3 regions of the Moritella viscosa genome follow, and region 2 is predicted to be linked to each of the others. Evidence: predicted binding sites of a transcription regulator. Region 2 holds the regulator's gene; each other region holds the start of a gene.
What was found. The regulator LexA, encoded in region 2, represses DNA repair genes until DNA is damaged. The targets are predictions, from matches to a motif close to TACTGTATNNNNATACAGTA.
Positions count from the first base shown of each region.

Region 1: a site for LexA is predicted at 5,302-5,321, ahead of ruvC (crossover junction endodeoxyribonuclease RuvC). Genes of this name have one in related genera too.
Region 3: a site for LexA is predicted at 9,299-9,318, ahead of dinB (DNA polymerase IV). Genes of this name have one in related genera too.

Region 1 is NZ_FPLG01000101.1:79,229-90,478, reverse strand. Features, by position in the region: gene tolB (Tol-Pal system beta propeller repeat protein TolB) at 1-136, opposite strand, end outside; gene tolA (cell envelope integrity protein TolA) at 183-1,280, opposite strand; gene tolR (protein TolR) at 1,346-1,771, opposite strand; gene tolQ (protein TolQ) at 1,775-2,467, opposite strand; gene ybgC (tol-pal system-associated acyl-CoA thioesterase) at 2,454-2,873, opposite strand; gene ruvB (Holliday junction branch migration DNA helicase RuvB) at 3,014-4,021, opposite strand; gene ruvA (Holliday junction branch migration protein RuvA) at 4,039-4,659, opposite strand; gene ruvC (crossover junction endodeoxyribonuclease RuvC) at 4,761-5,282, opposite strand; gene BT797_RS15680 (glutaredoxin family protein) at 5,540-5,767, shown strand; gene BT797_RS15675 (cytochrome b562) at 5,858-6,265, shown strand; gene BT797_RS15670 (DUF2750 domain-containing protein) at 6,341-6,733, shown strand; gene BT797_RS15665 (alpha/beta fold hydrolase) at 7,085-7,888, shown strand; gene BT797_RS15660 (ribonuclease H family protein) at 8,004-8,798, shown strand; gene BT797_RS15655 (hypothetical protein) at 8,902-9,210, opposite strand; gene BT797_RS15650 (M15 family metallopeptidase) at 9,396-10,313, shown strand; gene BT797_RS15645 (phosphate-starvation-inducible protein PsiE) at 10,351-10,764, opposite strand; gene fruA (PTS fructose transporter subunit IIBC) at 10,922-11,250, opposite strand, start outside.
Region 2 is NZ_FPLG01000097.1:94,829-106,078, reverse strand. Features, by position in the region: gene fghA (S-formylglutathione hydrolase) at 1-595, opposite strand, end outside; gene BT797_RS14695 (S-(hydroxymethyl)glutathione dehydrogenase/class III alcohol dehydrogenase) at 654-1,784, opposite strand; gene BT797_RS14690 (methyl-accepting chemotaxis protein) at 2,006-3,205, opposite strand; gene BT797_RS14685 (protein-glutamate methylesterase/protein-glutamine glutaminase) at 3,192-4,250, opposite strand; gene BT797_RS14680 (CheR family methyltransferase) at 4,298-5,131, opposite strand; gene BT797_RS14675 (chemotaxis protein CheW) at 5,131-5,667, opposite strand; gene BT797_RS14670 (chemotaxis protein CheA) at 5,683-7,734, opposite strand; gene BT797_RS14665 (response regulator) at 7,737-8,099, opposite strand; gene BT797_RS14660 (STAS domain-containing protein) at 8,109-8,396, opposite strand; gene lexA (transcriptional repressor LexA) at 8,662-9,285, opposite strand; gene plsB (glycerol-3-phosphate 1-O-acyltransferase PlsB) at 9,483-11,250, shown strand, end outside.
Region 3 is NZ_FPLG01000008.1:72,158-83,407, reverse strand. Features, by position in the region: gene BT797_RS01710 (TIGR03899 family protein) at 1-773, shown strand, start outside; gene cysQ (3'(2'),5'-bisphosphate nucleotidase CysQ) at 952-1,710, opposite strand; gene cysC (adenylyl-sulfate kinase) at 1,776-2,411, opposite strand; gene BT797_RS01695 (SLC13 family permease) at 2,419-4,149, opposite strand; gene cysN (sulfate adenylyltransferase subunit CysN) at 4,159-5,580, opposite strand; gene cysD (sulfate adenylyltransferase subunit CysD) at 5,595-6,503, opposite strand; gene lplA (lipoate--protein ligase) at 6,652-7,668, opposite strand; gene BT797_RS01675 (TehB family protein) at 7,849-8,187, shown strand; gene dinB (DNA polymerase IV) at 8,214-9,266, opposite strand; gene nqrM ((Na+)-NQR maturation NqrM) at 9,527-9,751, opposite strand; gene BT797_RS01660 (FAD:protein FMN transferase) at 9,760-10,749, opposite strand; gene nqrF (NADH:ubiquinone reductase (Na(+)-transporting) subunit F) at 10,795-11,250, opposite strand, start outside.

The DNA.
Region 1 (11,250 bases), on a different contig from region 2:
TGGCGAAATCAATCATGTCTTTTGGTTTAGGCTGTGTACCTAACCACTTAAACGGAACGACTGCGACAGGTCTGGCACTATTTGTGCCCTCTGTGATGACAATTTCTAATGCCGCATGCGCGATTTGTATCTGCATGAGACACACAATAAAGAAAGATAAAAATCGTTTAGTTATATTCATATTAAATCTCAGGTCTAAAAATTAAATCAATTTTTTTAAGTTTTTTAGCAACATCAGGATCCGGTGACATCGGCAGCGAACCGACCTTATTTACCGCACTAACCCCAGCTCGACACACAGCAGTGTCTCCATCACCACTTGTAACACTTAACACCAAACCAGAATTAGATAAAATAATCTTCAATAAACAAGATTTACCTTTCATCGCATCACTAGTTAACATGTTGCGTTGAATCGAACTTCGAATTCTCAGAGTATATTTATCTACTTCACTCAAGACTTCTTGCTGACGTACCGCATCAAGTTGTTGTATTTCATTATCTAACTCGGATGCAAATTCAGCGTCGATCTGCTCTTGCATCAAACGTTCTTGCCTGTCTCGTTCGATTTTAGCTAAACGTTGACGTTCTTTTTCTGCCACTTTACGCTTTTGTTCAGCGACACGTTTACGCTCTTGTTCTGCTTTAAGTTTGGCTTCTTCAGCCTTTTTTCGTTTCTTCTCGGCAACAACAGCAGCCAGGCGTTTACGTTCTTTTTCTTCTGCTGCTTTACGTTTATTATCTGCCGCTACTGCCGCCTGCTCAGCTTTTTTACGCTCTAACTCTTTCTTAGCACGCTGCTGTTCGGCTTTTTTGGTTGCAGCTTCGGCTTTTTTACGTTCTTCAACTTTTTTCAAGCGTTGTTGCTCTGCTTTAACTGCTGCAACTTCGGCACGTTTACGTTCAACTTCTTTTTCGGCGCGCTTGGTCTCAGCTCGTTTTGCGGCTTGTTCTGCTTTTCGCTGAGCATTTTTTGCTTTTACAATTGCAGCTTCTTTTTGTCGACGCTCTTCATTGAGTTTTTGAATGCGGTCTTCTGCTTGCTGTATACGTTGCTGCTCTTTTCTTCGTTTATCTTGTTCTGCGCGTTTAATACGATCAGCATGCTGTTTTACTGCTTGTTCACTAACCACAACCGCTTGGATAGCCTGTACTTTTGGCTTTGGTTGTTGCTTTAATGGTGTCGATGTTGCACTTAGACCCAGTAACACGAGAAGTACAACATGCAGTGCGACCGAAATAATAATAGCCACAGAGTACTTAGACTGATTATCCTTCATCTTTATTTATACCCTACCCTTAGCTCTTAACTACTCTAAACTACTTTTAATTACTTCTAACTAGGCTACTCTACTGGATCTGTCATTAATCCAACAGAAGGGGCGCCAGCCTGTTGTAAAACAACCATTAAACGGATCACTTGTGCATACGCCACAGAGCCATCGCCTTTGACGACAACAGGTGTGTCAGGTTGCAATTTTAAGTGCGCTGCAACTAACGTAGCTAAATTATCAGGCGACATTGGTGATTTATCACCATCCCCCGCATCAAGGTAATATAAACCGTCTTTATCAACAGAAGCGACAATTGGTGGTTTACTGTCTTGTGATAATGCTTCGGCTTGTGCTTGCGGCAAATCCACAAGCACACCTTGAGTCACTAACGGGGCTGTCACCATAAAAATAATAAGTAGCACCAACATGACATCGATATACGGTACTACATTAATTTCCGCTACAGGTCGTCTGCGCTTACGTTGATAAGGCTGCATCGCTTAATCCTGTGTTTTTTTAGCCAAGGTCTGGCGATGTAAAATACTTGAAAATTCTTCCATAAAATTAGCGTAATTATTTTCAATTCTCATCACTTGATCAGAAAATCGGTTATAGGCAATTACAGCTGGAATCGCGGCGAACAACCCCATCGCAGTTGCAATTAACGCTTCAGCAATACCCGGGGCAACCATCGCCAATGTAGCTTGCTGCACAGCACCTAACGCAATAAATGAACTCATAATACCCCAAACCGTACCAAACAGACCGATATAAGGGCTGATTGAACCGATCGTAGCGAGGTTATTTAAGTTAACTTCAAGATCGTCAACTTCACGAGATAAAGCAACCCGCATCGTGCGGTAACTGCCATCCATTACCGCATCGGCATTTTCTTGATTGGTATTATGAATACGCACATATTCTTTAAAACCAGAGTGGAAAATTAACTCCATACCCTGAATATTATTTTTCCGCGCTTCGCTTTCTTTATACAATTTTGATAAATCAATACCAGACCAAAACCTATCTTCAAATCGTTTCGACGCTTCGTTCGCTTGCGTCAATGCTTTTGAGCGATGAAAAATCATAGCCCATGATGCTACGGACATGGAAAGCAGTAATAACATCACTGCTTTTACCAATAGGCTAGCTTCCCAAAAAAGTTCAAAAAATGAAATATCAGCAGCTTCCACTGGTTAGTTTCCTTATAATTTCTGTAGGCATTGCACAGGGTTTCTTGTGTGATAATTGAATGCACGCCACTTTAACTGTTAATTCAGACAATAATCTGCCATGTTCATGATAGACACACTGAGAAAAGACCAAAGATGCACGTTTTAGTTCCTTAATATGTGATTTTATAATTAATAAATCATCAAGGTGTGCAGGATAGCGATAATCGATGTCTATTTTTCGAACTACAAATGCAATATCGCGTTGTAATAACTGAGCTTGTGAGAAGCCCTTGTTACGTAGCATTTCAGTTCTTGCACGTTCAGCATAATTCAAATAGTTACTGTGATAAACCATACCACCAGCATCTGTATCCTCAAAATAAACACGTACGTTGAATATGCTTTCTGCTATATCGTTTTGCATTATCATAAAACCCGCATTTCGAAACACTATAACTTAAACTTATAACGCTATAATCTAAGATTGAATGTTATAAGTTTAATAATATACCTGACAAAAATAAGATATGAAATTGATTTAATGTGAAGAATACGTTTCAGCGACTATTTTTCAGGATAATCAAAACCCAAATGCAGATAAGCACGTGCGGTTGCAATTCGTCCACGAGGTGTACGCTGTAAGAAACCTTGCTGAATAAGATACGGTTCAAGTACATCTTCGATGGTTTCACGTTCCTCACCAATTGCCGCAGCAACGTTATCTAATCCAACGGGTCCGCCTGAGAAAGTATCGACAATCGCGATTAATAATTTTCGGTCCATGTAATCAAACCCGCAGGTATCCACATCAAGCATGCTTAACGCGGCTGACGAGATCTCAGCATCAATATCGCCATTATGTTTTACTTCCGCATAATCACGTACTCGACGTAATAAACGGTTAGCAATACGTGGCGTACCACGTGAACGTCTGGCTATTTCTAACGCACCCGCACTATCCATATTCAGCCCTAAACAATTGGCCGAGCGTAATACGATATCTTGTAAATCTTCAACCTTATAAAACTCAAGGCGCTGGACAATACCAAAACGATCACGTAATGGTGATGTTAATGAACCCGCTCGAGTCGTCGCTCCGATGAGTGTAAATGGGGGTAAATCAAGCTTAATCGAACGTGCTGACGGGCCTTCACCAATCATAATATCTAATTGGTAATCTTCCATTGCTGGATATAAAATCTCTTCAATTGACGGGTTAAGCCGATGAATTTCGTCAATAAATAATACGTCATGGGGTTCTAAATTAGTCAGTAATGCAGCAAGATCACCTGCTTTTTCGAGTACTGGTCCAGAGGTGGTCTTAATACTCACCCCCATTTCGTTAGCAACAATATTTGCTAACGTGGTTTTACCTAATCCAGGAGGTCCAAAAATTAATAAATGGTCCAAGGCATCATCACGGCGTTTACTCGCTTCAATGAAAATCTCCATTTGATCACGCACGTGATCCTGACCTTGGTAATCTGACAACATCTTTGGTCGGATAGCGCGGTCTATCACTTCTTCTTCACGGATGGTACCGCTAGAAATTAATCGATCAGCTTCAATCACTAAAGTAAGTTCCTAAATTAATTCTGTAAGGTGGCACGTAATGATAGACGAATAATCTCTTCACAACTCATACTTGGTTGTGCAACTTGCTTGATCATCTTCGCGACTTGCGCAGGTTTATAGCCTAAACCAACTAAGGCATCTTCCGCTTCTTCAATCGCATTCGATGACGTATTACCATAGCCTTGTAATTGTGCTTTATCTGCTTCAGGAGTAAATAAGTCTTGAGTCACCCAATTTTTAAGACGGTCACGCATTTCTACCAACAAACGTTCTGCGGTCTTTTTACCCACACCCGGTAATTTAATTAAACTATTAATATCATCATGTTCAACACAGTGTGCAAATTGATTTGCTGTCATACCCGATAAGATAGCTAATGCCAACTTAGGGCCGACACCATTCACTTTAATTAACTCTCGGAACATTAAACGTTCCATTTTATTATTAAAACCGTAAAGTAATTGTGCATCTTCTCGAACTATAAAGTGAGTGTAAACGATCACTTCGTTATCAACATCGCCAAGCTCATAGAAGCAGCTCATCGGCAGTTGAACTTCATAACCAACCCCATTTACTTCAAGTAAAATCTCTGGTGGTTGTTTTTCTAATAGAGTGCCACGTAAACGTCCAATCACAATTATTTTCCAACATTTTTTAAACTAATATAATATTCACAAGGATAATAAAATACTGGTTAAATATCCAGATCATTTATTATTTAGGTTCACTTAATAAGTTAATTGTAACGCCCGCGTGCTGTACCTTTGACTTTACCCGCCATATTAATCAAGGTACGTAAACTCTGGGCATGACATAATGCAACGGCAAGTCCATCGGCGGCATCGGCTTGCGGCGTGCCGGGTAATTTAAGTAAATTGACAACCATTTGCTGTACCTGTTCTTTATCAGCACCACCGTTGCCCACTACCGCTTGCTTGATCTGACGGGCTGTATATTCTCCTACTTCTAAGTCATTTGACACAGCAGCAACAATAGCAGCACCGCGGGCTTGGCCCAGCTTTAATGCAGACGCCGCATTTTTGCCCATAAAGACATCTTCAATAGCAAACTTATCTGGTTGAAATTGAATGATAATTTCACTGACTCCCGCATGTATTTGCTTTAATCGCTCAGGTAATGTATCCCCTGATGTACGAATACAACCACTGCCTAAATATTGGAACCTACCGTGTATATGCTGAATCACACCGTATCCAGTTATCCGGGAGCCCGGATCAATGCCAAGAATAATACTCATACTTTATTATCTTCAATTATCATGTTTATAATTACAGTATACCTGTACATAAGCTTGAAACCTAAACCCTGTACCTTATCCATATACCATTAAAATAACGCATATAAATTAAACAACTAAAACCACACGTCTTTGCCTTATTATTCCATCATTTTGTAAAGAAGTGTATTTCAAATCATTTGGCCATATTGATACATTGTGAATCAGTGTTAGCTTGTTATAATGCGCCTTTTTACAATCAAACTTGTGGGGCTAAAATGAAAAGAGTCGTATTATATACACAGAAAAAGTGTCCAAATTGCGATACGGCAAAGCGCTACCTAGATGAAAAGAAAATACCTTACCGTTTATGCAGCGTAAATGAACCACGTGGCAGTAAAGAATTAGCCGCTATTGGTGGTCGTGGTGTTCCAACACTTAAGATTGGGGACCAAATACTGCGTGGTTTCTCAATCAAATCATTCGAAAATATGTATCGCGGTTAACCCCCATACAAACCAGACTGTTATTACTCTCGCTATGTACTCTAGGTGTTATTAACAACAGCATTTAATCATTACTTATGGATATAAATCATGAAGAATCGTTTTATTCAGCTAGGCCTTATTATCAGCTTATTGTTTTCTACATTGGTCAGCAGTGCTGAAATAGACAGTATCGATCTTAAAGTTACCATGAAACAAATGAGATTAGCGTATACTCAAGCAATGAAAACAACGTCAGCGGATGAATTTAATACGCGCATTGATGAAATGAGTAAAATGCTTGCCGTAGCGCAAAGCTATAACTTTTCACCTGATCGTGCAGCAATGTCACACCAAGGTCTAGATAAAGTAGAATTAATACTGAACAGCATTCAAAAAACCGATATAACAGATGAAAATCTCGCTGTTGCGAAAAGCAAATTAAAAGATGTTGATAGCTTAAGAAAAGAATACCATAAGAAAAGTAAACCTAGCGTTTGGCAGCTTATTTTCGGTTAACACACCGATTTTGATGAATATAAGTTAATACCCGGCCATATAACAATATATTAATAAAATGTAGGAACAGATTAAATGCCAAAGACTCTCGATAATAACCTAATCGCGACAATTCAAGCTTATGATGCGGAAAAGCGCCTTAGCTATTTATTAAAAGAAGTCACTACCGAACGTCAGATCTGGATCCTAACGGATGAGCATGGCTGCGTAATGCTAAACAATGAAGATGAAGATTGTGTACCAGTATGGCCTAACGCTGAATTTGCACAATCTTGGGCGACTGGCGAATGGAAACACTGTAAAACAGAATCTATATCGTTAGCAAAATGGCAGAGCCGCTGGACATCTGGCTTAATGGATGATGATTTAGCACTGGTTATTTTTCCAAACCTTGAAGATGAAGGGCTTATCATGTTCCCTGACGAATTTGATATCGCTTTACAAAAACAAGCGAAGAAAAAACGCTAATCGCCAAATAAATAACCGTTTATGAGAAAGCATGCCAACATAAAATGACTGACACGCTTTTTCATTTCTCCTCTTCATTTATTATAAGCCGCCGTTTACTCCCTCATACCGACCACTTAAATAATATTCTTTTCGAGAGCACCAAGTTAAATTAATGTTATTTTATTTACCACCAATCTAAGGTATTGTTTTATATTCTCTCAACAATCGGCAAACGATATGATTTCCAACAAGCTAAAGTTATTTATTATTTATATATGTTTTTCATTATTAACGGGTTGTTCGATTGTTCGATGGAAAATCCACACAGATGAAGATAACTTAAAATCCGAGGGTTTTGAGCAGCACCAGATGAGTTTAGAAGAAGGTGGCTCACTGAGTTATTGGCGTGGTGGAGAAGGACAGCCACTATTACTGCTTCATGGATTTGGTGGTAACGCCATCACGACATGGAACAAAGAAATGCTGGCACTCAGTAAAGATTATGATGTTATCGCACCAGACCTCGCTTGGTTTGGTGACTCTTTTAGCGCAGGTAAAGCCAACCTAACAACAGAAACACAAGCGATATGGCAGTTAGTCAACCAATTACAGCTTGATAATATCAATATCGCCAGTATTTCTTATGGTGGGTTTATCACCTTCAATATGCTCAATAACACTCAAAGTAGTCAAATTAATAAAGCCATTATCATCGCCAGTCCAGGTCCTTACTTCAGTGATGATGCTCTTGTCGCATTAAACAAACGTTTTGCAGTCGATAACCCAGAGGACTTCTTTATTCCAAAGAATAGCGATGAATTACGTCGTTTATTTGATGGTATTTTTGCCAAACCTAAAATAATGCCAGGTTTTATTGCAGATCAAATTTATCAAGCTTATTTTGCAACTTGGCATAAACAAAAAACAGCCATGATTCAATCATTACCAGCCGATCGAGATGCCTTACTCGAGGCTCCAGCATCATCAACACCAACATTACTTATTTGGGGTGAGAAAGATCGTGTCTTTCCTGTAGAACACGGTATTTACTTGAGTAAAAAAATACAAGCACCACTTGTTGTCATTCCAAATACAGGTCATGGGGTCACTAATGAACAACCCGACTTGGTCGTACGCTTGATTAAAACATTTATCGACAATGAAAAAATATAATAAATAGTCCGCTTGATACCGCATAAATTATGTACAAGGCTATGGTTATAGTTGGTAATTTGGCTTAAGACATTTATTATTTAGGCATTAAACTTTAAGAGTATTAAATTAAGTTATGAGTAAAAAACATTACGTAGTATGGAAAGGTGTGAAGACTGGGATATTTGATAACTGGTCTGAAACTAAAGCACAGATTGATGGCCGCAGTGATGCGCAATATATGGGTTTCCCATCAAAAGAAGAAGCTGACCAAGCATTCGCCTCAACCTATACTCGCGCATTAATGAAACGCTCATTAGCAAAAGAAGGTACGACAGGTTCAGGTGTTAAACCAAAAGCAACACGTCCTGCTGGTGCATCTAAGTCAATTCTATCCACCCCGCCACAAGTTGCAGATCTCAATATTTATTGTGATGGTGCTTGCTCTCCGAATCCTGGAAAATCGGGTACCGGAATGGCCGTTTATGAAAAAGATAAGCTCACACAATTATGGTATGGCTTATACGAAGCTAACGGGACGAATAACTCTGCAGAATTAAATGGTTTATTAGTCGCCTTCCGCTTTGCAGTCTCACACATAGAACAAGGTAAAACGGTACAAGTATTATCTGACTCGAGATACTCTATTGATTGCATCACTAAGTGGGCAAAAGGTTGGAAAAATAAAGGCTGGAAGCGTGGTAAGAATGAAGAAATTAAAAATTTGGCTATTATTCAACAATGCTTCAGTTTGTACGAACAATTAAAATCCAATTTAATTATTTCCCATGTTAAAGGCCATGCAAATATCGAAGGTAACGAACTATCAGATCGTATGGCAGTATTAGCACGTAGCCAACAAGAACCTAAGTTGGTGCAATATACGACGAGTATTAACATTGCCGAAATTCTTGCAATGCCATCAGGCTAGTAACCCTAACCGACATTTACGCCTTATCTAATATAGAGAAATAAGCTAATGATACTGCCTCAGCTTATTTCTCACATCTCAAATAACAATGTTGTACTATCCATTACATAATAGGCGCACAACCTTTCAGCATTAGCGCCATATTCGCACTCGATTTAGCTTGGGTATAATAAGTATCTGTCGTTGTAGCTGCACTTTGAGTCATAGATCCAATATCTGCAGAAATAAGCGGAGCAAGAACCGTTAGCGCCGATGCAGACTGCCGATCCGCTTCATAAGCTGAAAATGCTTTACTGATTTCGGTACACGAAAAAGCATCAGCGCCTTGTTGCGCCATATTATAAACCTGAGATGACGTTTCACAGCCCGTGAGTAGACCTGCAAACAATGCTATTGCTATTATTTTATGCATCAAACTTCCTTATGTTGATAAATATATGCGTCAATATTTCCTCACCATTATAGCTGACAAAATTAAGATAAATCGCGACAGAACACACAGCACAAAATAATTATTTGTGAATTACATAGCAACGTATTTACATTTATCAGTTGCACGTTAAGATGATTAAAACATGGTCAAATGAATGGAATAATATGTCAACATATTGGTTTAAAACATTAATCCCAGCGCTAATCTGTAATTCATTGTTGCCTGTTTCGGCTGCAAATATAACGGAGATTTCAGGCAAAGACTGCCACGCAATGATAGATGCGGGCGTTATGTCCTCAGCAGCACCTGTGCAGTGTGAGCGTTTAAGACAAGTCCAATTCGATTATATTGACTTTCAGGGTAAACAGCACAATAACGGTTCGATTATCGTCATGGATGCAGTATCACCTTACGTAGCAACGATCTTTGAACGTTTATATGAATTGAAATTTCCCATCAATAAAGCACAGCCAATCCACCACTATCAAGGTAATGATAACCTATCAATGGCAGACAATAACACTTCTGCATTTAATTATCGCCCTATCGCAGGTAAGCGTTCACTATCAGTTCATGCTTATGGTTTAGCTATTGATATTAACCCAAAACAAAATCCATTCGTTGAATTTGGTGAGCAAGGTAGCGCAAGCTTCAAGCCAGTAGATGGATCTAAATACGCTAACAGAATGAAGTTTAGATACGGTAAAGATGAGCGCCAAGGCTTTGCTGAAGATGTGATCACAACCTTTGCTGATAATGGATTTTTATATTGGGGTGGCTTTTGGAATACACCAATTGACTACCAGCATTTTCAAGTCAGCCGTAATATGGCCAACTTGATGTCGGTAATGCCAGCGGATAATGCCAGTCAGTTCTTTGATAATTATGTACAGTGGTATCAATCATGTAAGGCGAGTTACCCTAAAGCTTATACGCAGCATAAAGTGAACGACTATGTACATTATTTAGAAACCAAGCTAAATAGTGAATCTCTCAGTAAAACCTTTAATCGGTCACCAAAGAAAGTAATAGCGGCAATACAACAGCCACTACAAACGTCTACTATTTGTGTAAAAGATTAAACAGTACAAAAAATTAAGTCCCTTACTAAGGCTGTTGTTATTCGTCACCTAATGCTTTATAAGGCCAATAGAAGTGGCCTGCACGGATAATAACGGTCGATAAAGCTAATACTAATGCAGCAACCGATAACCAAACAACATCCACACTCTGTAGTTCTTTCATTCCTAGCGTAATATAACGGGCAATGGCCATGATTGCGATATAGATAGGATAACGAACAGGGATCTTACCATTAACAACAAATTGCTGGATCATGGCGAGTACTTCTAGGTAGATAAACATTAACAAGATATCTGTTAATTTTACCGTTTGTTCTTCATAAACATGAAAGAAGTCATTTGCCATCGCGTAAATTGTCGCCATAGTAATTAAAACAAGCAACACAGCTTCGATATAACTAAACATTTTTAAAAATACGTGACTAAATTTTTTTGGTAAATGTGATGGCATATTAACTCCGTGTCTAAATGCACTAATACTGGGTGTAAACATTCGCCACTAATATACTCGCTATTACAGATAAATCATATGTCTCTATCGTTTATGCAAAAAAGCCAGCTTAAGCATCAACTTAAACTGGCTTTAAATTAACATAAAGACAAGTAAATTATGCTATCGCAGTTTCAGTGTTATCTGACTTTTTGAGCATCGCATAGCTGATCCCCGTCACCAGTGTACCTGCAACGATCGCGACTAAATACATAAATACAGGTGTAATCGCGTTTGGTATTAACAGAACAAATAGACCGCCATGTGGTGCCATTAACTCAGCGCCAAACAACATAGACAATGCCCCCGTTAATGCACCACCAGCAATACAGCTAGGGATAACACGCATTGGATCGCGCGCCGCAAACGGAATCGCACCTTCAGAAATAAAGCATAAGCCTAAGACAAATGATGCTTTACCCGCTTCCTGCTCACTGTTATTGAATT
Region 2 (11,250 bases):
CTGCTTTATCTTTACCTAAATAATTTTGTAATGCTTTCTGTCCCCAAGGGCAATTGATTGGATTGCTAATCGGACTAAATGCCGTCACTGAACGATAGCGTTCAGGATTACGCAATGCCATCACTAATGCACCATGTCCCCCCATAGAATGACCACTGATCACTCGATCTTTTGTTACTGGGAAATTAGCTTCAATTAATGCCGGTAATTCATTGAGCACATAGTCATACATTTGATAATGCGTATTCCACGGTGCTTGTGTTGCATTCACATAGAATCCAGCACCTAAACCAAAATCATACGCTTGGTCAGCATCATCAGGTACACCTTCACCACGCGGACTAGTATCCGGTGCCACGATCGCAATACCCAGTTCTGCAGCAATACGCTGAGCACCGGCTTTTTGCATAAAGTTTTCATCAGTACACGTCAGGCCAGACAGCCAATACATCACAGGTACTTTACGCATATTTGATGCTTGCGGTGGTAAATACACAGCAAAACGCATCTGACAGTTTAGTACACTCGACGCATGGTTATATTGATGCTGCCAACCGCCAAACATTTTATTACTACTAACAACTTCTATAGACATGACAAACCTTTACTAGTCGTCCCGCTATTCAGATTATAAATAGCGGGACATATTTTAATTACTTATCGAAATGAATAACGGTACGGATACTTTCACCGCGGTGCATTAAATCAAATGATTCATTGATGTCTTCAAGACCCATGGTGTGGGTAATGAAATCACTTAATTTGAATTCACCTTGTAAATAACGTTCAACGTAATCAGGTAGTTCTGTACGGCCTTTAACACCACCGAATGCAGAACCACGCCATACACGACCAGTTACTAGTTGGAATGGACGTGTTGAGATTTCTTGACCTGCCCCAGCCACACCAATGACGATTGATTCACCCCAACCTTTATGACAACATTCTAATGCAGAACGCATTAGGTTAACGTTACCAATACATTCGAATGAGTAATCTACACCACCGTCAGTTAATTCAACGATAACGTCTTGAATTGGCTTGTCATAATCTTTTGGATTAATGAAGTCTGTTGCACCTAATTTCTTCGCTAGTTCGAATTTACTTTCGTTAATATCGATAGCAATAATACGACTAGCCTTAGCCATCGTAGCACCGATAACAGCAGAAAGACCGATACCGCCTAGACCGAAGATAGCAACAGTTGCGCCTTCTTCAACTTTAGCAGTGTTCATTACCGCGCCCATACCAGTCGTAACACCACAACCAAGTAAACATACCTCTTCGAGCGGTGCTTCTTTGTTAACTTTCGCTAACGAGATTTCTGGTAATACAGTGTATTCAGAGAATGTTGAACAACCCATATAATGGAAGATTGGTTGACCGTCTTTATAAAAACGCGTAGTGCCATCTGGCATTAGGCCTTTACCCTGTGTTTCACGGATCTGTTGGCAAAGGTTGGTTTTGCCTGATTTACAGAACTTACATTCGCCACATTCTGGTGTATATAAAGGAATAACGTGATCGCCTACTTGAACACTGGTAACGCCTTCGCCGATTTGCTCAACGATACCGCCACCTTCGTGACCAAGAATTACAGGGAAGATACCTTCTGGATCATCGCCAGATAATGTGAATGCATCGGTATGACATACGCCAGATGCGATCACTTTAACTAACACTTCACCTTTTCTAGGTAACATTACATCCACTTCTTCGATTGATAGTGGTTGGTTTGGACCCCAAGCAATAGCCGCTTTGGATTTAATAAATTTGTCAGTCATGTTCATCTCCATTGGGATAAAATTAATATCATCGTAAATGCTTATCTCTGCATCACGACCAGTCATACTGTATGGCGCTTATTATATTCGTTTGTACCGCAATGATAATACCCTTGAAACACAAATTACTTTTACCCACGTGTAACAATAAACAAGAAAGACAAAAGGTGCCAGACTCTATCTAACTTCAACCATGAAACAAAGTATTACCTATCGAATAATTAAAACAACTCTATTTCACCTTCATTCATAGACCCCGTACTAATCGTCTTGTTTTGTACTTGCAGTGATTGCTGCTTTAACTGTTCCGCGGCAACTTTAAGCTTATTAACAAAGGTATCTTGGTCGACATTTTTCTCTGCCGATAGTAATTCACTACACGCAAATAATACTTGTTTCATATTCTCCGCTTGCAACACACTATGTTCCGATAATTGACTAATTATATCTTCAACCTGCAGACTTCGAACTGAATCATTAACACATGCTTTGGTATCTACCGATAAACTCATGAGGTTATCTAAGTTCATTTCTAAGCTTTCTTCTAATTCGGCAAATTTAATTAATTCTTGGTGTAACCGCGATTGTGTCTGCGATGATTTTTCAGCATTATCTTTCGCTAATGATTCAACCATTGATTTCGCTTCGACAAATGTGGTCATCGCTTGTGTCACTTCTCCTCTGATATCCTCATTAAATTTATTTGAAGTATCAGATAATAGTCGTATTTCTTGTGCTACAACGGCAAAACCACGTCCCATCTCTCCAGCCCGAGCAGCTTCAATCGCTGCATTCAAAGAAAGTAAATTGGTTTGCCTAGCGATTTTCTGTGCATTATCAACAAGTCCATTAATATTATTCATCTGACTTTCCATCACTGCGATCTTATTGACAGCATCATTACTTTGCGCTGTAGTCTCCATCATTAAATCAGAACAAATATTAAGAAACTGGTGTGTTGATTCAATGAATGTTTTTAAATCAATTGCGTCAGGATCATAATATTCTTTCCCTGTAAGGGCTAAGGCTTTATCTTTAGAGATACTGAACAGTACTTTATGTAAAGATGCGGATTGCTCTGCTGACATACGCAATAACTGATAAAAAGCGCTATTTAAGGTGATAAACGACTCACTATTGATTTGCTGCGTTTTGTTCAAATCATCTTTTAATTCATCGATACATGGCGGGATCTCTTCTTGTAGCATACTGACCAATATCGCGTTGGTGTTCACCGATGTTATATTCTCAACATTTTCTTCCCTGGGTTTATCTACCGTCTTGCCCAAGAGAGTAGATACAAGTATCCACACTAATATTAATGTCACGACAATAGCCCCTGCAGCAAGCCATTCCTGTAAGAGCAACATCAGTAATAATGGCAGCAGAGCAGCACCTTGATAAAAATTAAATCGTGTCATATGCAATCCCTTTATCTGTTTTCTTTTGTGTCAATCTAGCTAACTTAGGGGCAATTAACGGCAAACTTAATATATCCATAACAGCTCCAATCCTAACTGCTGCACCAGGCATTCCCCAAACAACAGACGAAGCTTCATCTTGTGCGATAGTGACAGCACCAGTCTGTCGCATCAATAATAATCCCGCAGCCCCATCTTTCCCCATACCAGTTAGCATGACACCAACCGCTTTATCACCATACGTTGTCGCGACAGAATCAAACAACACGTCCACTGACGGTTTATGCCGATTAACCGCAGGACCATCAAACAATTGGCAAGTATAAACCAGCCCCGATTTATGCACTTTTAAATGACAGTCGCCTGGCGCTATATATACGTGATTAGGTTCTATTATTTGCTCATTAGTTATTTCCATCACAGTTAAGCGGCAATAGTCATTAAGCCGTTTGGCAAATGCACTACTGAAATTTTTAGGGATATGTTGAGTGACAACAATGGGAGGAAAAGGAGGCGTTAACGGTATTAATAATTCTCTTAATGCTTCGGTGCCACCTGTAGATGCACCAATAGCAATTAATCTATCACCCTGTATTTCTTGGGTCTTAATCTGAGAAATCACAGATTCACGCATAATACGTACATTGGCACCGACGGCGGATTTAACTTTAGCGCAAAGCTCATCACCAAAATAACCCAATGACTGCGAGCTTTTATCCGTAGGTTTAGCTATAAAATCAAATGCCCCTAGTTCCAATGCTTTTAATGTTACCGGCGCACCTTGCGAAGTAAGTGTAGATACCATAACAACAGGCATTGGACGCAGCCGCATTAGGTTATCTAAAAAAGATAAACCATTCATTCCAGGCATCTCAACATCAAGAGTGAGAACATCAGGTCGTATTTTCTTTATTTTTTCACGGGCATCAAAAGGGTCAACAGCACTACCAACAACGTCAATCAGTGGGTCTAAACGTAATAATGTCTCTAATATTTTTCTCATTAATGCAGAGTCATCGACAACAAGCACTTTTATTTTCTGCATAAAAGAGATCCCTATGGCACAGTTTAAATAATAAAGAGACAGCAGTCTTAACGTTGATAAACCGTTTGACCAACAAGCGTAAAGTGAGTGTTAAAGCCTTGTAAGCTTTCAGAATGACCAATAAAAAGATAGCCACCCGGCTTAAGTAGTGAATAAAACCGTTGAATGAGTTTTCTCTTCGTTTCATCATTAAAGTAAATTAAGACATTACGACAAAATATCACATCAAAAAGACCCGTCATTGGCCATTTAGCGAGTAAATTTAGTTGTTTGAACGTAATAATATCTTTCACTTTGTCATCCATAACATACTGATGATATTTTTTGATATCTGAACAATACCGAGTACGATAGGAAATAGGTATGCCCGCAAGATCATCGTAAATGCCATGTTGAGCATGAGATAACACATCACTATCTAAATCTGTTGCTAATATTTTTGTATCCCAATGCAGCAAGTTGTTTTCAATACTCATGGCGATTGAATATGGCTCTTGGCCTGTCGAACATCCTGCAGACCATATTCTAAGTTTTTTGTTTGCGTTGTGCCGTTTACAGTCAGGTAACGCTACTTGCTGTAAAAAGTCAAAATGATGCTTCTCACGAAAGAAAGCGGTTAAATTTGTCGTGATCGCATTAATAAACTCACTCTGTTCCCCACTGCAGCTATCTTGCAATAACTGACAATAAGCAGAAAAACTATTTAGCCTGAGATACCGAATCCTTTTCATTACCCGACCATAAAGCATATCTCGCTTGGACTCACCAAGTACAATACCGCACTGATGAAGAGCAAGCTGGGCTAAATACTTAAATTCCGCATCCTGCATGCTCATAATACTAAATGGATAGCGATGAGTATCAGCACAAAACTGCGGCATTAGTCATTCGTTGCCATAGGTTGTTGCGTTTTATGCTCATTAATTTGTTCAATATTTTGGAATTGATTCAGGTCTAATAACAAACTGGAGCTTAATAACACCACCATTTTATCGCGAATTGATACAAGTCCTCGAATCACTCTTGGTCCAGTATCCAAACCTAATTGTGGTGGTAAATTTATATCACTATGTGCAATCGTATGTACATCAGAGACAGCATCGACAACCAACCCCATTGTTTTTGATTTATCTTCTACTAATACTTTAACGACAATAACAACTGTCGTAGTGATGTATTTAATATTATTAAAACCAAACTTTTGTCGTAAATCTACGATAGGAACGATAGTGCCACGTAAATTAATCACCCCTTTCACATACTGCGGCATATTGGGGATCTCGGTACAAGGTTCCCAACCACGGATCTCTTGTACATCTAATATTTCGACGCCATATTCTTCATCTGCCATTATGAATGTCAAAAATTGAGAGGATTGTTCACCTGTGTCAATGTCCGCCAGCATACTGTATTCCATATCCATATCTCCTATTTAAGCAGCAACATGTGCCCGCAGGCCTTGTATTTGGCGTCGTTCATTCGTGACTTTTTTAACCATATCAGCAATATCTAAAATTAAAGCAACCGTTCCGTTACCTAAAATAGTAGCGCCGGATACACAGCTCACTTTCATAAAATTGTCTTCTAAATTTTTAATCACCACTTGCTGTTGCGCTGCCAAATCATCAACTAATAAACCATATTTATTATTGCCATGTTCAACAACAACTAATAGTCCATCGGTAATACACCCTAAGCTAGTTTCATGGTTTAGTACTTGGTAAAGTCGAATAATAGGAATAAATTCATCGCGTAATTTAAAGACCTCAGTTTGGTCCGCCAACTTAGTCACCATGCCATCTTTCAGTTGCAGTGACTCAATAATTGACATAATAGGTAAGATATACGTTTTATTACCTATTTCTATTAATTGACCATCCATAATAGAGAGCGTTAATGGTAAGCAAATCGAAAATAGACAGCCCTCTCCATCATGAGACTCAACTTTAATATCACCACCAAGCGATTCAATATTTTTCTTCACCACGTCCATGCCGACACCACGACCAGAAATGTCGCTGATCGTTTCGATGGTTGAAAATCCTGGCATAAAAATTAACTCATCAATCTGACTATGACTATAATGCTGATCTTGATTAGTAATGCCTTTTTCAATCGCTTTGGCATGGATTTTCGATCTGTTTAACCCTCGACCATCATCGCGGATCTCAATAATAATTTCGCCACCTTGATGAAATGCTGTGATCCCCAGACAAGCAACGTCACTTTTACCGGCACATTTACGTTCTTCGATGGTTTCAATGCCATGATCTAAAGCGTTACGAACGAGATGTATAATTGGATCAGTAAGTTTTTCAAGCATAATTTTATCTAGCTCCGTCTCTTCACCTTGCATCCTAAGCAGTACGTTTTTACCTAATTTCTCACTTAGATCTCTTACCATTCTAGGTATACGATTAAGGGCAAATTGGATCGGCAGCATTCTAATTTTCATCACACTATCTTGCATCTCACGGGTATGTTGAGATAACTGAACAAGGCCTTTTTTTAATTCTGGTAGTTTCTCAGCAGAAAAATTATGACCAAGCTCACTAAGCATCGCTTGAGTGATCACGAGTTCACCAACCATGTTAATTAACGCATCAACTTTATCAATTGATACCCGAATTGAATTTCTTTCAGTCGAGGGTTTATTTGTTATTGTTTTCGATACAACTTGGGTTATTTCGGGGTCAGCCAAACAATAATCTGTATTAAGACATTCAGCCTTGGAGTGAGGGAGAGTATTGGAATGTATAATGGTAATTTTTGAGTCATCTTCAACCCACTCAAATGCTTCTTTTATTTGCGACTCACTGATGTCGCTAATTAATTCTAGTTCCCAGCTAACATAAATATCTTCTGGTAATAACGCCTGCCATAATGGGAGTTCGGTAATCTTAGGGGTTACTTTTAACTCACCCATATCCTGTAATTCAGCAAAGATTAAACGAGGCTCATTGCCTTGCTTTAAAATATCCTGGCCCGGAATAAAGTTAATTAACCAAAAGCTATAATCTCGTGCACTAACAGCCAACTTAGCAGACTCAGTAACAGGCCTTTCATTATCATTCGATAATGCTTGTTGATTTATATCTAATTGTAACAATTGGTTATATTTACATTTAATCTCTTCTGCACTATTAGGGATTGATTCTGAATCACAGGCTAATAGTTGGATCCACTCTCTTAAACAATCAACAGTTTGTAAAAACAGACTAATATGCCTGTCAATAAGGACTAATTTTCCTGCACGCAAATCATCAAGTAATGTTTCTGCGACATGGGTAAATTCAGTGAGTTCATTAAAACCAAATGTGCCCGCCCCTCCTTTGATGGAATGAGCGACTCGAAAAATAGTATTAATGACTTCGCTATCAACTGAGCCAGGAGATAACTTTAGCAGTTCGGCTTCCATCACCTCTAACCCTTCGACACATTCTTCAATAAATACATTCTGGAATTGTTTAAGATCGATATCCATTCTTACCCCAATACTTTTTGCACGGTAGCAATGAGTTTTTCAGGGTTAAAGGGTTTCACTATCCAACCTGTCGCGCCAGCAGATTTACCATCCATCTTTTTGTCACTGCCCGATTCGGTGGTTAACATTAAGATAGGGGTAAATTTATAAGTTTGTTCATTACGTAGTTGCCTAATTAAGCTAATTCCGTCCATACGAGGCATATTGATATCAGAAATTATAAGATCAAAGTGTCCCGTTTTAGCTTTTTCTAATCCATCCACACCATCAACAGCGGCATCCACATGATAACCAGCCTGTTTTAGGGTGAATTGAACCATTTCACGAATGGATACCGAGTCATCGACAGCTAATATTCGTTTCATTAGAACACCTCATACTGATACGTAATTAAAATAAGATTCAAACCCCAGCGCTTTAACAACGGTAATAAATTTATCGGACGGTGATAGAAAGACAAGGGTCGTGTTATGTTTCATTAAATGCTGAGCATAAGCATAAAAAAGCTGGCAAGAGGAACTGTCTATATGAGTAACATTACGCGCATCAAGTACTTGAGAGTGAATGTTAAGAGGAAGCTTATCGAGTGTAGCTTTGAGGTCCGTGATCGATGCAATATCAATCTTCTCACCTAAATCCACGGCAATAGAGTGCTGTTCCATAATAACGAGTCCTATATTTACGCTAACGTATCATCAAACAAACTTAATTGTTTTTCTAACCAATCATGAGTATAGAAAAGGATTAAATAAATAAGCAGAAGATGATCAGAACTGTGATGTTAAAGCAAGATTTGAAAATTATGTCTAAATTTCAATATGGTGATCGGGTAAAGAAGGATAGATAGATAGATAGATAGATAGATAGATAGTCAATAATAGGGTTATTAACTATCTATCTTCAAGTACGATGGGTAATAAGGTGTGATTACATCCAATCGGTATTACGAATAATGCCGACTGCGACACCTTCAATATCAAAACTTTGGAAATTTAAATCAACACGAATTGTGCTCATTTCGTCATTTTCAGGATGCAGTAAAATTTCATTGTCCTGCTGTTCAAAACGCTTAACAGTAACTTCATCGTCAACACGTGCAACAACAACTTGGCCTTTACTGATATTTTTAGTTTTATGTACAGCTAATAAATCGCCATCCATAATCCCTATATTACGCATACTTTCACCACGTACACGCAGTAAAAAATCTGCCGTTGGCGTAAACATTGAAGGGTCAACATTATAGTGTGCTTCAATATGTTCTTGCGCTAAAATTGGCTCACCGGCGGCAACCTGCCCAATTAAAGGTAAACCACTGTCATTACTGGCTTCGTCAGCATCAACCAACAAACGAATACCGCGAGAAGTACCCGCAAGAATTTCGATATGGCCCTTTCGTGCTAATGCCTTTAAATGCTCTTCTGCAGCATTAGGTGAACGGAAACCAAGTTCCTTAGCAATTTCAGCTCGGGTAGGTGGCATACCAGTATTTTTAATATGTTGTTTAACTAATTCAAATACTTCTGCTTGTCTTTGTGTCAATGCTTTCATCATGAACCCTAACTGGTTTTATATACAGTTTCTTGTAATTATATACAGTATTATCAAGTTTGCAATATAAGCCTTGGGTATATCTGGATAATAATGAATTAATCGTTTGCTGGCGCTGAAACACAGATTTATGGCTACACATCTGATATTATTGAAGTAAGCACTCTCGCACTTTAAATAACAGAATGATAACACCTATGCAACAAACACCGTCAATGTTAAGTCGAAGTTTCGTTAACGGCTTAGTTAAATCTCAGTACGTACCAGATAACCCCGTTGATGCGTTAAATCTAGATTTAGCACGTCCTATTGTTTACGCTTTAAAAACTAAATCGATGACCGATCTCGTTGCATTACAACGAGCTTGTAAAGAGCTAGGGTTGCCCGATCCGCTAACACCAATCAAAGTTAACGGGGTCATTATTCCCAGTTATGTTTGCTTAGATAACCCAGCGCCACTCTTCGGCCGAGTAAAAGATACCGACGTATTTTTTGACGAATTTCAACAGCTATTACGTTTACACAAAGATGATAAAGCCCTTGATATTCAGTTAATGCCAGTGGCATTGTTCTGGGGACGCGCACCCGGTAAAGAAGGTCAAATACCACTACTGTCATTAGCAAACAGTATTTCACCAAGCCGTTTACGTAAAACAATCATTGTGGGTCTTAATCGCAAAGATAACTTAGTCCGTTTTAATAAACCTGTATCACTACGTTTCATGGCCGATCAGCATGGCACTGATGAAAAACTGGCGCAAAAATTAATTCGTGTCGCCAAAATCCACTTCAGTCGTCAGAAATTAGCAGCCTCAGGTCCTAAACTACCGAATCGCTATCAACTATTTGAGCAACTGCTACGTAATCCAGAAGTTAAAAAAGCCATCCAAATTGAAATCGCAGAACATAATATTTCAGCGAAAAAGGCGGAGAAACGTGCCAATGATTATATTGATGAAATTGTCAGTGATTTTTCTTATAAACTAGTCAAAAACACCAGTAATTTTCTGGGCTGGTTATGGAATAAAATCTACAGTGGGATCAAGGTAAATAACGCAGAACAAGTGCGTAAACTTGCTGCTGATGGCCATGAAATTGTCTTTATGCCTTGTCATCGTAGCCACATGGATTACTTACTTATTTCTTATGTGATTTACAATGAAGGTTTGATCCCTCCACACATTGCCGCTGGTATTAATCTTAACTTCTTCCCTGCAGGCCCTATGTTCCGTCGTGGTGGTGCATTCTTTTTACGCCGGACGTTTAAAGGCAATAAACTTTACGCAACTATCTTTAGAGAATATCTAAGTTTGTTATTCTCGAAAGGCTATTCTGTTGAGTTCTTTACCGAAGGTGGCCGCAGCCGTACAGGACGCTTATTACCGCCAAAAACAGGTATGCTTAACATGACCTTACAAGCGATGTTAAGAGAGCAAAGCCGACCAATTACGTTAGTGCCGGTATATCTAGGCTACGATCATGTAATGGAAGTAAGCACCTACGTAAAAGAATTATCCGGGGCTAACAAAAAGAAAGAAAGTCTATTCCAAGTATTTGGGATCGCCAAAAAGCTTAAAAATTACGGCCAAGCATTTGTTAACTTTGGTGAACCGATCAACCTTAACCAATATTTAAATAAGCACGTTGAAAACTGGCGTGATGACATGAATATGCCGGTTGAAGAACAGCCTGAATGGTTAAATCAAACAACACGTGACCTTGCAAATCAGGTGATGGTGAATATCAATAGTGCCGCTGCGGTAAATGCCTTAACTATTTGCGCATTGATTCTACACGCAGCCCCACATAAAGCTTTAAGCCGAGAAATTTTAGTTCAACAAATTGATAGTTACTTAAAACTACTGCGTAATAACCCGTATAGTGAATTCAGTACCTTGCCTGAAAACAGTGCAGAAGAAATCGTAGATCAAGCAATCTCACTGAAAAAGTTCACCGTACGTGAAG
Region 3 (11,250 bases), on a different contig from region 2:
ACAGTATTCAACAATTAAGAAAAGTCTCTAAAGATAGAGGCATTGATGGTATGTTGACGGTAAACAAACACACCTCATTTGAACACAGAGCGATCCAACGTATTAATCAAGAACAAATAAAACAACAACAAAATTTAGAAAGCATTGTCGTTCGCGCCAATAATTTTTGTGACGATGTCACCAGCGAAGTTATTGACCCAGATTGGTTAAGTGCTTTTATGTCGATGGCAAAAGATATTTCAGGGCCGCATATGCAAACATTATGGGGTAAGATTTTTGCATTGGAATTAAGTCATTCCGGCAGTTTTTCGGTAAAATCACTGCGCACACTCAATCAAATGACCCAACGTGAAGCTCAAATGTTTCAGGTTGCCTGTAACTTAAGTTCTCAAGTAGGTTATGACACTAACCACAAAATTATCCTTAACTGCCAAAATAATAACAAAAGTTTCTTATTATTTAATAAACCGCAATTTAAATCGATAAATTTAGGCCGACACAAACTACCTTACAGTAGCTTTTTAACCTTATCTGAATTGGGATTAATTCATAACAATGAATTAGAAATGGTCAACCTCCCACGAGATAAAGACTTACCGATAAGCTACGGGGAAGAGAAATTAACGGTGAAAGTAAAAAGTCGTTCATCAAGAGTGAAGTATTATCGCTTTACGAATATTGGTGATGAACTGGCTAAACTCATTCCTCATGAGAAAAACCATGAATATTTTTCTGAACTAACCAGTCATTTACATAACGCATTTAATTTTTAAGTTTATACCCAAGTTACTTAAAAGTGCTATATCAGAGGCTAGTAAGGCAAAACGAATGAAGGTATCTTCGACGTTATGAACGTCTTGATTTAGAATAACTAAACCCTCGACTTCATGCCTTGAATACCCTCTTCTTTCACTTTGCTGATGGTGCATTTCGAAGTCGCTTGGGTATATATCATTTAGCGACAACAAAAAACGGGTTTAGCACTGACTCTTGGTGGTTATACAATAAAGGCGAACCATCAAGTTGCACGACTTTTGCACCAGCCGCACAAGCAACAGCATGCCCAGCACCAGTATCCCACCAACAAGTAGGGCCTAACCGTGGGTAACAATGTGCACTCCCTTCAGCAATCAAGCAGAACTTCAATGAGCTACCAACCGGTATAATATCTGTTTCTGTAAAACGCGATACATATAACGCCATTTCAGGACTAGCATGAGAACGGGAACCAACCACTTTGACAATTTCATCATTAGGAATTGGTAATGCAGCTAACTTAACGGTTTCACCGCCATGTAATAAAAAAGCTCCATCAGTATTCGTATAATAAAGCTTATCTAATACAGGCGCATAGACAACACCTAATATTGGTTGCTGATTGTGGATCAAGGCAATATTAACGGTAAATTCACCATTACGTTTAATAAACTCTTTGGTACCATCGAGCGGGTCAACAAGCCAAAATGTTTGCCATTGCTTTCGTTCATCCCAAGGAATACTTACGCCTTCTTCCGACAAAATAGGGATATTAGGCGTAATCGTGCGTAAACTGGCAACAATAATGTCATTGGCTGCAATATCGGCTTCTGTCACAGGTGAGTTATCATCTTTCGTATCAACCTTAAAATCGCGCTGATAAATAGTTAATATCTCTTGTCCCGCTGCAACCGCGATATCATTAACCTGACTCGCTAAATGATCGATTGATATATCCATTAGTCCGCTACTACTCCCTTACTGACAAACGATTGTTTATAAAAATTATTTATAAAAAGTTACTTAATATGACCTTGCTGTGAAAGATAAGCCATGATCTGTTGAATTGAGGTCGAAACAGGATTGTTCCCATTATCTAGATACAACTCAGGTTTATTTGGCGCTTCATAAACGGAATCAATACCGGTAAAATTCTTGATTTCACCTGCTCGCGCTTTCTTATAAAGTCCCTTAGGGTCACGCTTCTCACAAATAGCAAGATCCGCATCAACATGTATTTCGATAAACTCACTGTCACCTAACAATGAACGAACTAATTCACGCTCTTGACGGTGTGGAGAAATAAATGCAGTTAATACAATAACACCCGCATCAACCATTAACTTAGCCACTTCTCCCACTCTGCGAATATTTTCTTTACGATCATCATCACTAAAACCCAGGTCACCACATAAACCAAAACGCACATTATCGCCGTCTAACAAATACGTATGATAACCCGCTTTGTGTAATTCATTCTCTAATGCGCCCGCCACTGTCGACTTGCCAGAGCCACTTAAGCCCGTAAACCACAACACACAGGGTTGCTGTTGTTTATTCGCTGCTCTTGCTGCTTTATCTACAGTATGTTTATGCCACACGATATTTTCAGTTGCTGTTGTATCAGCATTACTTTCATTGGTAATTGTTGTCATTACATGCTCACAGATAAAATGGGAATACATATGGGATCATTACTAATACCACAGAGGAATAAGCAATCGATGTCGGAACACCGAGTTTAAGGTAGTCTGATAGCGCATAATTACCAGCACTATAAACCATCAGGTTAGTTTGATAACCGTAAGGCGAAATAAAGCTGGCACTGGCGCCAAAGATAACCGCCATAATGAAAGGTAACTCACTCACCCCATAACTTTGTGCCAAGCTAAATGCAATCGGGAATGCCAATGCAGCAGCAGCATTATTGGTGATTAGTTCACTTAATAATAATGTTGCAAAATAAGTTGCAATAAACGCGGCTAATACCCCCCAGCCATTAAAAGCTTGTATTAAAGAGCCCGCTAACAAGTCTGAAACACCACTGACCTGTAGCATGTTAGATAAGGCTAATGCACTACCAACGACGAGCCAAAGATCAATAGGTAAACGTCTGCGGATCTCTTGCAAAGATAAAGTACCACTCATGCAAAGCAGTAATACGAATATAACTAAGCCTTTTAATAGCGGTAATGTACCGGTTAGTGCTAAAGCAATTGTGCCAACAAATCCAGCTAATACGCCAATACTACGTTTATCACTTAAACGTGTTGCAACATCTAAACCACTGACTACGACAAAATCACGACTCAGATCTTTACTGTTTTTAAACTCGGCACCCGGTGCTAATAACAAGGTATCGCCAGCACGTAGGCGCACATTACCTAAGCCTCCACGTAAAGGACTATGTCCACGGCGAATAGCCACAACCACAGAATCAAAATGCTCTCTAAATTTACTTTCTTTTAAGGTTAAGCCGTTTAATTTTGAAGAGTGACTGACAATAACTTCAACGAGATGCTGGCCATTAAGTTCACCTTGGCCAAATAATTTCAATCCTTTAATATCTTGCAGTACACCGACCGAATCAACATCACCACAGAAGAGAAGCTGATCGTTTGCTCGCAATACTTCTTCTGGGCAGACAGGACAGATAACATCGCCATCCCGCTGTATTTCAGCAAGGTATAATTGTTTTAACGCACGTAAATTATTTTCAGTAATGGTTTTTCCAACCAATTCTGAATTGGCTTTTACATGTGCTTCTAAAAAATAGACTAATTCTTCATTTTCATCTTGGGTATGGTCGGGTAATCGATGGCTCATGGTAATAAGTACTATCATGCCAGCAACGAAACCTGCTAAACCGATAATAGAAAATTCAAAAAAACCCAACGAGGGAAGCCCCGCATCAACTACAAAACTATTCACAATCAGATTGGTCGATGTGCCAATTAGCGTCAGCGTGCCACCAAAGATCGCAGCATAAGAAAGTGGAATAAGTAATTTAGTGGGCGCATGGGTATTGTTACGCTTCACAGCACCAATTAACGACGCAACAACAGCTGTATTATTGGTAAAAGAAGAGAGTAAAGCGGTAGAAATACCGAGTTTAGCCACCACCACCGTAAAACGCCCCGTTGATAACTGCCGTCCTATCCAGCTAATTAGACGCGTTTTTTCAATGGTTATCGAAATAAGTAATAATAAAATTAATGTGATAAGAGAAGGATTGGTAAATCCAGCCATAACTTGTGGCATTTCAATAAAACCAGACAAGTAAGCTAGGATGACCATCCCACCAAATAAACTCGATGGTCGAAACTTACCAGAGATTAGTAAACCAATGAAGATCACTAGTGAGACTAAAATGCTTCCCTGTATCACATTCATAACAACATCCTACAGCTTGCTAATGTCGATAGCTTGCCATTTCGGAAAGTGCTTACGCACTAATGCATTCAACTCAACTTCAAAGTCACTAAACTCATGCGAGTTAGTACTTACCGTTGCATCAAGTACTTGCTCAATCATACCAGCGCCAACTGTCACATTAGTCAAACGGTCAATCACAATAAAGCTGCCAGTATCGGCTACATTTTTATAGTTATCTGTCGGTACCGATTCCGTCAGTGTTAATTCACATAAACCGATTTCATTCAGTTCTAATGTGCTTGCCGCAGATTCAACCATGGTATTCACATCGATCTTATTACGGATCAAATTGAACTGGCCAGTGGTTTTTTTACTTGCTAGTTTAATATCATATTGACGACCAATTTGTAATTCTTGGTCTGACATCCACACAATATTTGCTAATAACGAATCTGATAATTTAGGTTGGTCAGTAACAGCAACAATAACATCACCACGACTCACATCGATTTCGTCAGTAAGTGTTAATGTAATCGCTTGATCTTGATGTGCAGAGGCTAGCTCACCATCAAAAGTAACTATCGATTTGACCGTACTTGATTTACCAGATGGCAGCGCAACCACTTCATCACCAACACTTATTTGACCGGCTGCGATAGTACCAGCAAAACCGCGAAAATCGAGATTAGGACGATTAACATATTGCACAGGTAAACGGAATGGTTTATCAAGCGCTTCATCGGATGTATCTACCGCTTCTAAACATTCTAATAATGTACGGCCTTTAAACCAAGGTGTCTGCGTAGAACGATCAACAACGTTATCACCGAGTAATGCTGATAATGGCGTGAACTCGATAGTAATGTCGTTAAGCTTTTCAGTAAATCCTAAATATTCTGCTTTGATTTCTTCAAAGCGCTGCTCAGAGAAATCAACAAGGTCCATTTTATTAACTGCTACAACAAAATGTTTAATACCCAATAATGACGCAATATACGAATGACGTTTAGTTTGTGTTAATACCCCTTTACGCGCATCAATTAAGATCACCGCAAGATCACACGTTGAAGCACCGGTTGCCATATTACGCGTGTATTCTTCATGCCCTGGTGTATCAGCAATAATAAATTTACGTGTTGATGTCGAGAAATAACGATATGCCACATCAATGGTAATACCCTGCTCACGTTCGGCAGCAAGGCCATCAACTAATAAGGCTAAATCAATCGCTTCACCTGTTGTACCAGACTTTTGGCTATCAACATGCAACGCCGCTAATTGATCTTCATAGATCTGGTGCGAGTCATGTAATAAACGACCAATAAGGCTACTCTTACCATCATCAACACTGCCGCAGGTCAAAAAGCGTAATAGGCTTTTATGCTGCTGTTGATGTAAGTAGGTTTCAATGTCTGTTTGTGCTAATTCATTTACTATTTGAGTGTTCATCTACCTGCTCCTACCTAGAAATAACCTTGACGTTTCTTCTGTTCCATTGAAGCAGAAGAATCATGGTCAATCATACGTCCTTGTCGTTCACTGCTTGTCGCCAGTAACATTTCTTCAATAATTTCAGGCAATGTTAATGCTTCAGACTCCACGGCACCTGTTAATGGGTAACAACCAAGAGTTCTAAAGCGCACCATTTTCTCTTCTATTTTCTCACCTGCTTGTAACTTCATGCGATCATCATCAACCATGATCAACGCACCGTCTCGTTCAACAACAGGACGTTTAGCAGCAAGGTAAAGTGGCACAATCTCAATTTGTTCTTGGTAGATATATTGCCAAATATCCAGTTCGGTCCAGTTCGATAATGGGAAAACACGTATGCTTTCACCTTTGTTCACTTGACCGTTGTAAGTGCGCCACAACTCTGGACGTTGGTTTTTCGGGTCCCAACGATGGTTCTTATCACGGAATGAATAGACACGTTCTTTAGCACGCGATTTTTCTTCATCACGTCGTGCGCCACCAAATGCCGCATCAAAACCATATTTGTCCAGTGCCTGTTTAAGACCTTGTGTTTTCATAATATCGGTATGTTTCGAGCTGCCATGATCAAATGGACTACAGCCCATTGCGATCCCTTCTGGGTTTTGGTGTACTAACAGATCAAAACCGTATTTCTCAACCGTCTTGTCACGAAATTCAATCATTTCGCGAAACTTCCAGTTAGTATCAACATGCAACAATGGAAATGGGATCTTACCTGGGTAAAAAGCCTTACGAGCCAGGTGCAGCATCACTGACGAGTCTTTACCGATTGAATACATCATTACCGGATTATCAAACTCTGCCGCAACTTCCCTGATTATGTGGATACTTTCAGCTTCCAGCTGTTTAAGGTGGGTCAACCTCTGTTGATTCATCTTCTACTCCATCAGACCAAATTGGATAATTTCATATCGTTTGAATCAATATAGCGCCTTTACTTATAACCGCCAAAGAACATAAACTGATTCTTAATAACTTTTAGGAATATAGGAATAGAAGAATGGGTTGATAGATTCCTTTAAATTAAGCTATTGCGAAAGTGAGCCACTCTTGTAGTTCCCTTAGTTCAATAACGTTTTCAGGGAACTGTACAGTAATTTCATCGATACAATTAGCGACTGAATTTGGTGTATATGCGAGGCCTGTTAATTGCCTTGATAAGGCTTCCAATGGTGTAGGGTCTAAACTGTCGGTAAATATTTGAGTATCCCAGATGTGCGTTTTTCTTACATCAAAGTGGATTTCAACCCCCCCCCATGTAAAACGTTCATCCAAAGAGTGAGTAAAATTGGATGTGCTTCCAAAATTCCAATCCCAGCTTCTTTGCTGGCTATATTTTTCTTTGAATCCTGGTAAATCGGGAATGATATCAGGTGAAATATATTCGATTGCTACAGTATCTCTAAAATATGCATAAAATTCCTGAGTGATAGCTTCACATACCATATTATGATTAATACTTGGATTAATATCGCAAAGGTTGACTACCCGAGATCTAACCGAAGTAATACCTTTGGCTTTTAATTTTTTAGGATCGGGACACAGGTAATTTTCCAATCGAGTCAGATTAGCATTAAGTAATAGTGTTCCGTGGTGAAAACCACGATCTAATGTTTCACGATATGCAGAACCAGAAAACTTACGATCACCATCAGATACAGCAACAACCAAGTCATTGCGGCCAGTTGCCTTACCGTTGATACCCAATTTTTTGAGTGCATTCAGTACAATTTTGGTTGATACCGCCTTATTATACTCCGGCTTACCAGCCATAAAGGTAAAGTTAGTATTACCTAAATCATGAAAAACGGCACCTCCTCCACTTTGGCGACGAGCCAGCTTTATACTATCTTGCTCCATCTTTCGCGTATTGCATTCCTTCCATGGATTCTGAGCGCGGCCAATGACAATCGTATCAGCATTACGCCATAAGAATAATATGCGCTGATTTGCGGACATAGAGCGGAAGATAGTCTCTTCAACAGCCAGATTAAACCACGGGCAGGTAGACGTAGAAAACAGGACACGAATTTTTGGCATAAATATTATCCGATTAATTGAAATGATATGCGGAACTATAACACGCACACCAAATGCAAATGAGAATTACTATTGATTAATAGGTTGGGATATGGTATCTTAAATGTAACTTTGTTATTCAGGTCAGTAAAAAAGATTTATTCATCTTAATATACCAGTGTATTACTGGGGAGGTTTACAATGGGCCATCAACGAATTCCTGCTAATTGGACTGTACAGCGTTCAACTCCGTTTTTTACAAAAGAGAACGTACCTTCAGCACTACTCTCGCATCACAATACTGCTGAGGGAGTATTTGGTCAGCTATGTGTAATGGAAGGAACGGTAACCTATTATGGCTTTGCCAATGAATATTCCAACGAGCCAGAGATTAAAGTTGTTGTCAATGCAGGTCAATTTGCTACCAGCCCGCCTGAATATTGGCATCGTATCGAAATCACAGATGATGCGCAATTCAATATTAATTTTTGGTCTGAGGCCAACAAGAAAGATCAGCCACTATTTAGCGCAAGAAAATAAGTTTATTATTTAAAATAAATATACGTTTAAAACAGCAAGTTATATTGCTCGCTATCATTATCACCAGCAAGACCAACATATAAACCAATTAAACGAATGCTACGTTGTTCTTGCTTTCTCAGTGCTTGTGAAAACAAGTCAGTAAATAGGTGTTCATCAAGCGTGGTAATACTTTGCTCTGCACTGGTCAGAGTAAAATCATTAAACTTAAGCTTAACCCCTTGCTTAGTGATCCGCATGTCAGGAGAAGCTTTTTCTAGGCGTTGCAGCAAGGTTTGATATAGTTGAGGAAATAACACCATGCACTGTTCTAGCGTGACAATATCTTCAGGTAAAGTTATCTCAACGCCCACTGATTTACGATGTCGTTCATTGCAAACAGGGCGATTATCAATCCCCTGACAGCGTTCTAATAAACTATGACCTAACTTGCCAAAGCTATCAATAATATCCTCTGGTGGAAACTTAAGAACATCAGAACACGTATACAAACCGACGCGATTGAGCTTTTGCCAAGTGACTTTACCCACGCCAGGGATCTTATTTAGAGATAGGTCTGCCACAAAGGATTTTACTTGCGATGGCGAGATCACGAACAGTCCGTTAGGTTTATTGATATCTGATGCTACTTTTGCCAGAAATTTAACTGGTGCCACCCCAGCGGACGCAGTAAGCGCCAACTCACTTTCGATAGTTTGACGAATGTCTTCGGCAATTAACGTCGCACTGCCAGAAAATAATTTGCAATTAGAGACATCTAAATAGGCTTCATCTAGCGATAAAGGTTCGATCAAATCTGTATAGCGAGAAAATATTTCATGGAGCTGGGCTGAGACTTCTTTATATACCTGCATACGTGACGGTACTAATGTTAGATCGGGACAGAGCTGCATTGCTTTATAAGAAGACATCGCAGAGCGCACCCCATATTGGCGGGCGATATAATTACACGTTGCTATCACGCCACGACGATCACTCATACCACCAATCGCAATAGGAATATCTTTGTAAGCTGGATTATCACGTATTTCTACATTGGCGAAATATGCGTCCATATCTATATGAATTATTTTTTTCATGACCTTAACTAAATGTTAATCAGCATAAATATCACTGTATAAAAGACCAGTTAATTATAAATAAAATTAGGGCTGAGAACAAATAATTAAATCAGAAATAGCAGGTGATTAAGATGAAATAATTACATCAAATAATTGCGTCTTTAGGAGGGTATTAAACAAGAAAAGTAATGTTGATGCTTTAGAGATTTGAATCAAATGATTAGAAGAAAAAGCTATAAAGTACATATTGCACTTTATAGCTAGGTGCTTGGCATAAACTAGATGATACGATTTTCGTTTAACATCATTTGTTTAGCTTCTTCTTTTGCCATTTTAGCTTTACGCTTATCACATGGATCGGGGCAATCACACGCCTTCTCCATACCTAAGTTACTAATACCGCCACAGCTACCTGTGATCGATTTCTTTTGCACGATATAGCCAATCGACATACCAGCAATAACTAACGCAAACATAATAAATGTCGCAGCAAAATAAGCCATATTAGCCTCTACTTTAAATAAGGTTCGAACTGTTTGGTATACACTTCATTATAACCTGAATCTGACTTTGAGATCATCAATACAGCTAAACCTTGCTGTTTCGCAAACTCAAGACCATCTTTCTCACCCATCACCATTAACGCTGTGGCGAAGGCATCAGCTGTCATTGATGAAGTATGGATAACAGTCACAGAAACCAGCTTATGTTTAATTGGTTTACCGCTTGCAGGATCAATAGTGTGCGCAAAACGCTCACCATCAAGCTCGTAATAATTACGGTAATCACCCGATGTTGCAATTGCATTGTTCCCAACCGCAATCACTTCTTGCACACTTTGATTATCCGCTGTCGGCTTCTCAATCGCAACTTGCCAATCAATACCACGTGCATTAACACCATTAATACGCAGTTCACCGCCCACTTCAACTAAGTAGTTTTCAATCCCTAGTGAAGCAAAGTAATCCGCGATAACATCAACGCCATAACCCTTAGCAATCGAAGACAAATCAACATATAAGCCATCAATATCTTTGCTTAATGTGGTTTCTGTAGCAGATAAGTGCTCAATACCAATACGTTGTTTGACATCATTCAACTCTTGCTCTGATGGTATTTTTTCCGGTTTATTATCCGGCCCAAATCCCCACAGATTAACTAACGGACCAACAGTTACATCTAGTGCCCCATTAGTCAGAACATTTAAACGAAGAGCTTCTAGCACAACTATTGCCGTATCACGTGATACTTCAAAACCAGTAACCGCTACGCTTTGATTAAAGCGTGACAACTCTGAATTAGGACGATAAGTCGACATCTGATCGTTAACTAATTCTAAACGTTTATCAATCTCGACTTGAATATCTTGCTTATCTTGTTCAGACAGTGGGAAACCCACGACTTTCATGTGATAAGTTGTACCCATAGTAGGACCAGAAAAAAGTACTTCTTCTGTACTTTTTTGTTCACTACAACCAAGAATGAAAATGGCTAGCCCCATCAGAACTAGCCATCGATACATCGATTTGAATTGAATCAAAAACTATTAACCAAAATCATCAAGTAAGATGTTTTCATCTTCAACACCAAGATCTTTCAGCATACCGATAACAGCAGCATTCATCATTGGTGGACCACACATGTAGTACTCACAATCTTCTGGTGCTTCGTGATCTGCGAGATAATTCTCAAGGATCACGTTATGGATGAAGCCAGTGTAACCTTCCCAGTTATCTTCTGGTTGTGGATCACTTAATGCGACATGCCATTCAAAGTTTTCGTTTTCTTTAGCAAGCATATCGAAATCTTCAACATAGAACATTTCACGCTTAGAACGCGCACCATACCAGAATGAAACTTTACGATCTGTATTCAGACGGTTAAGTTGATCAAAGATGTGTGAACGCATAGGCGCCATACCAGCACCACCACCAACAAATACCATTTCATTGTCAGTTTCTTTTGCAAAGAACTCACCAAATGGACCTGAGATAGTGACTTT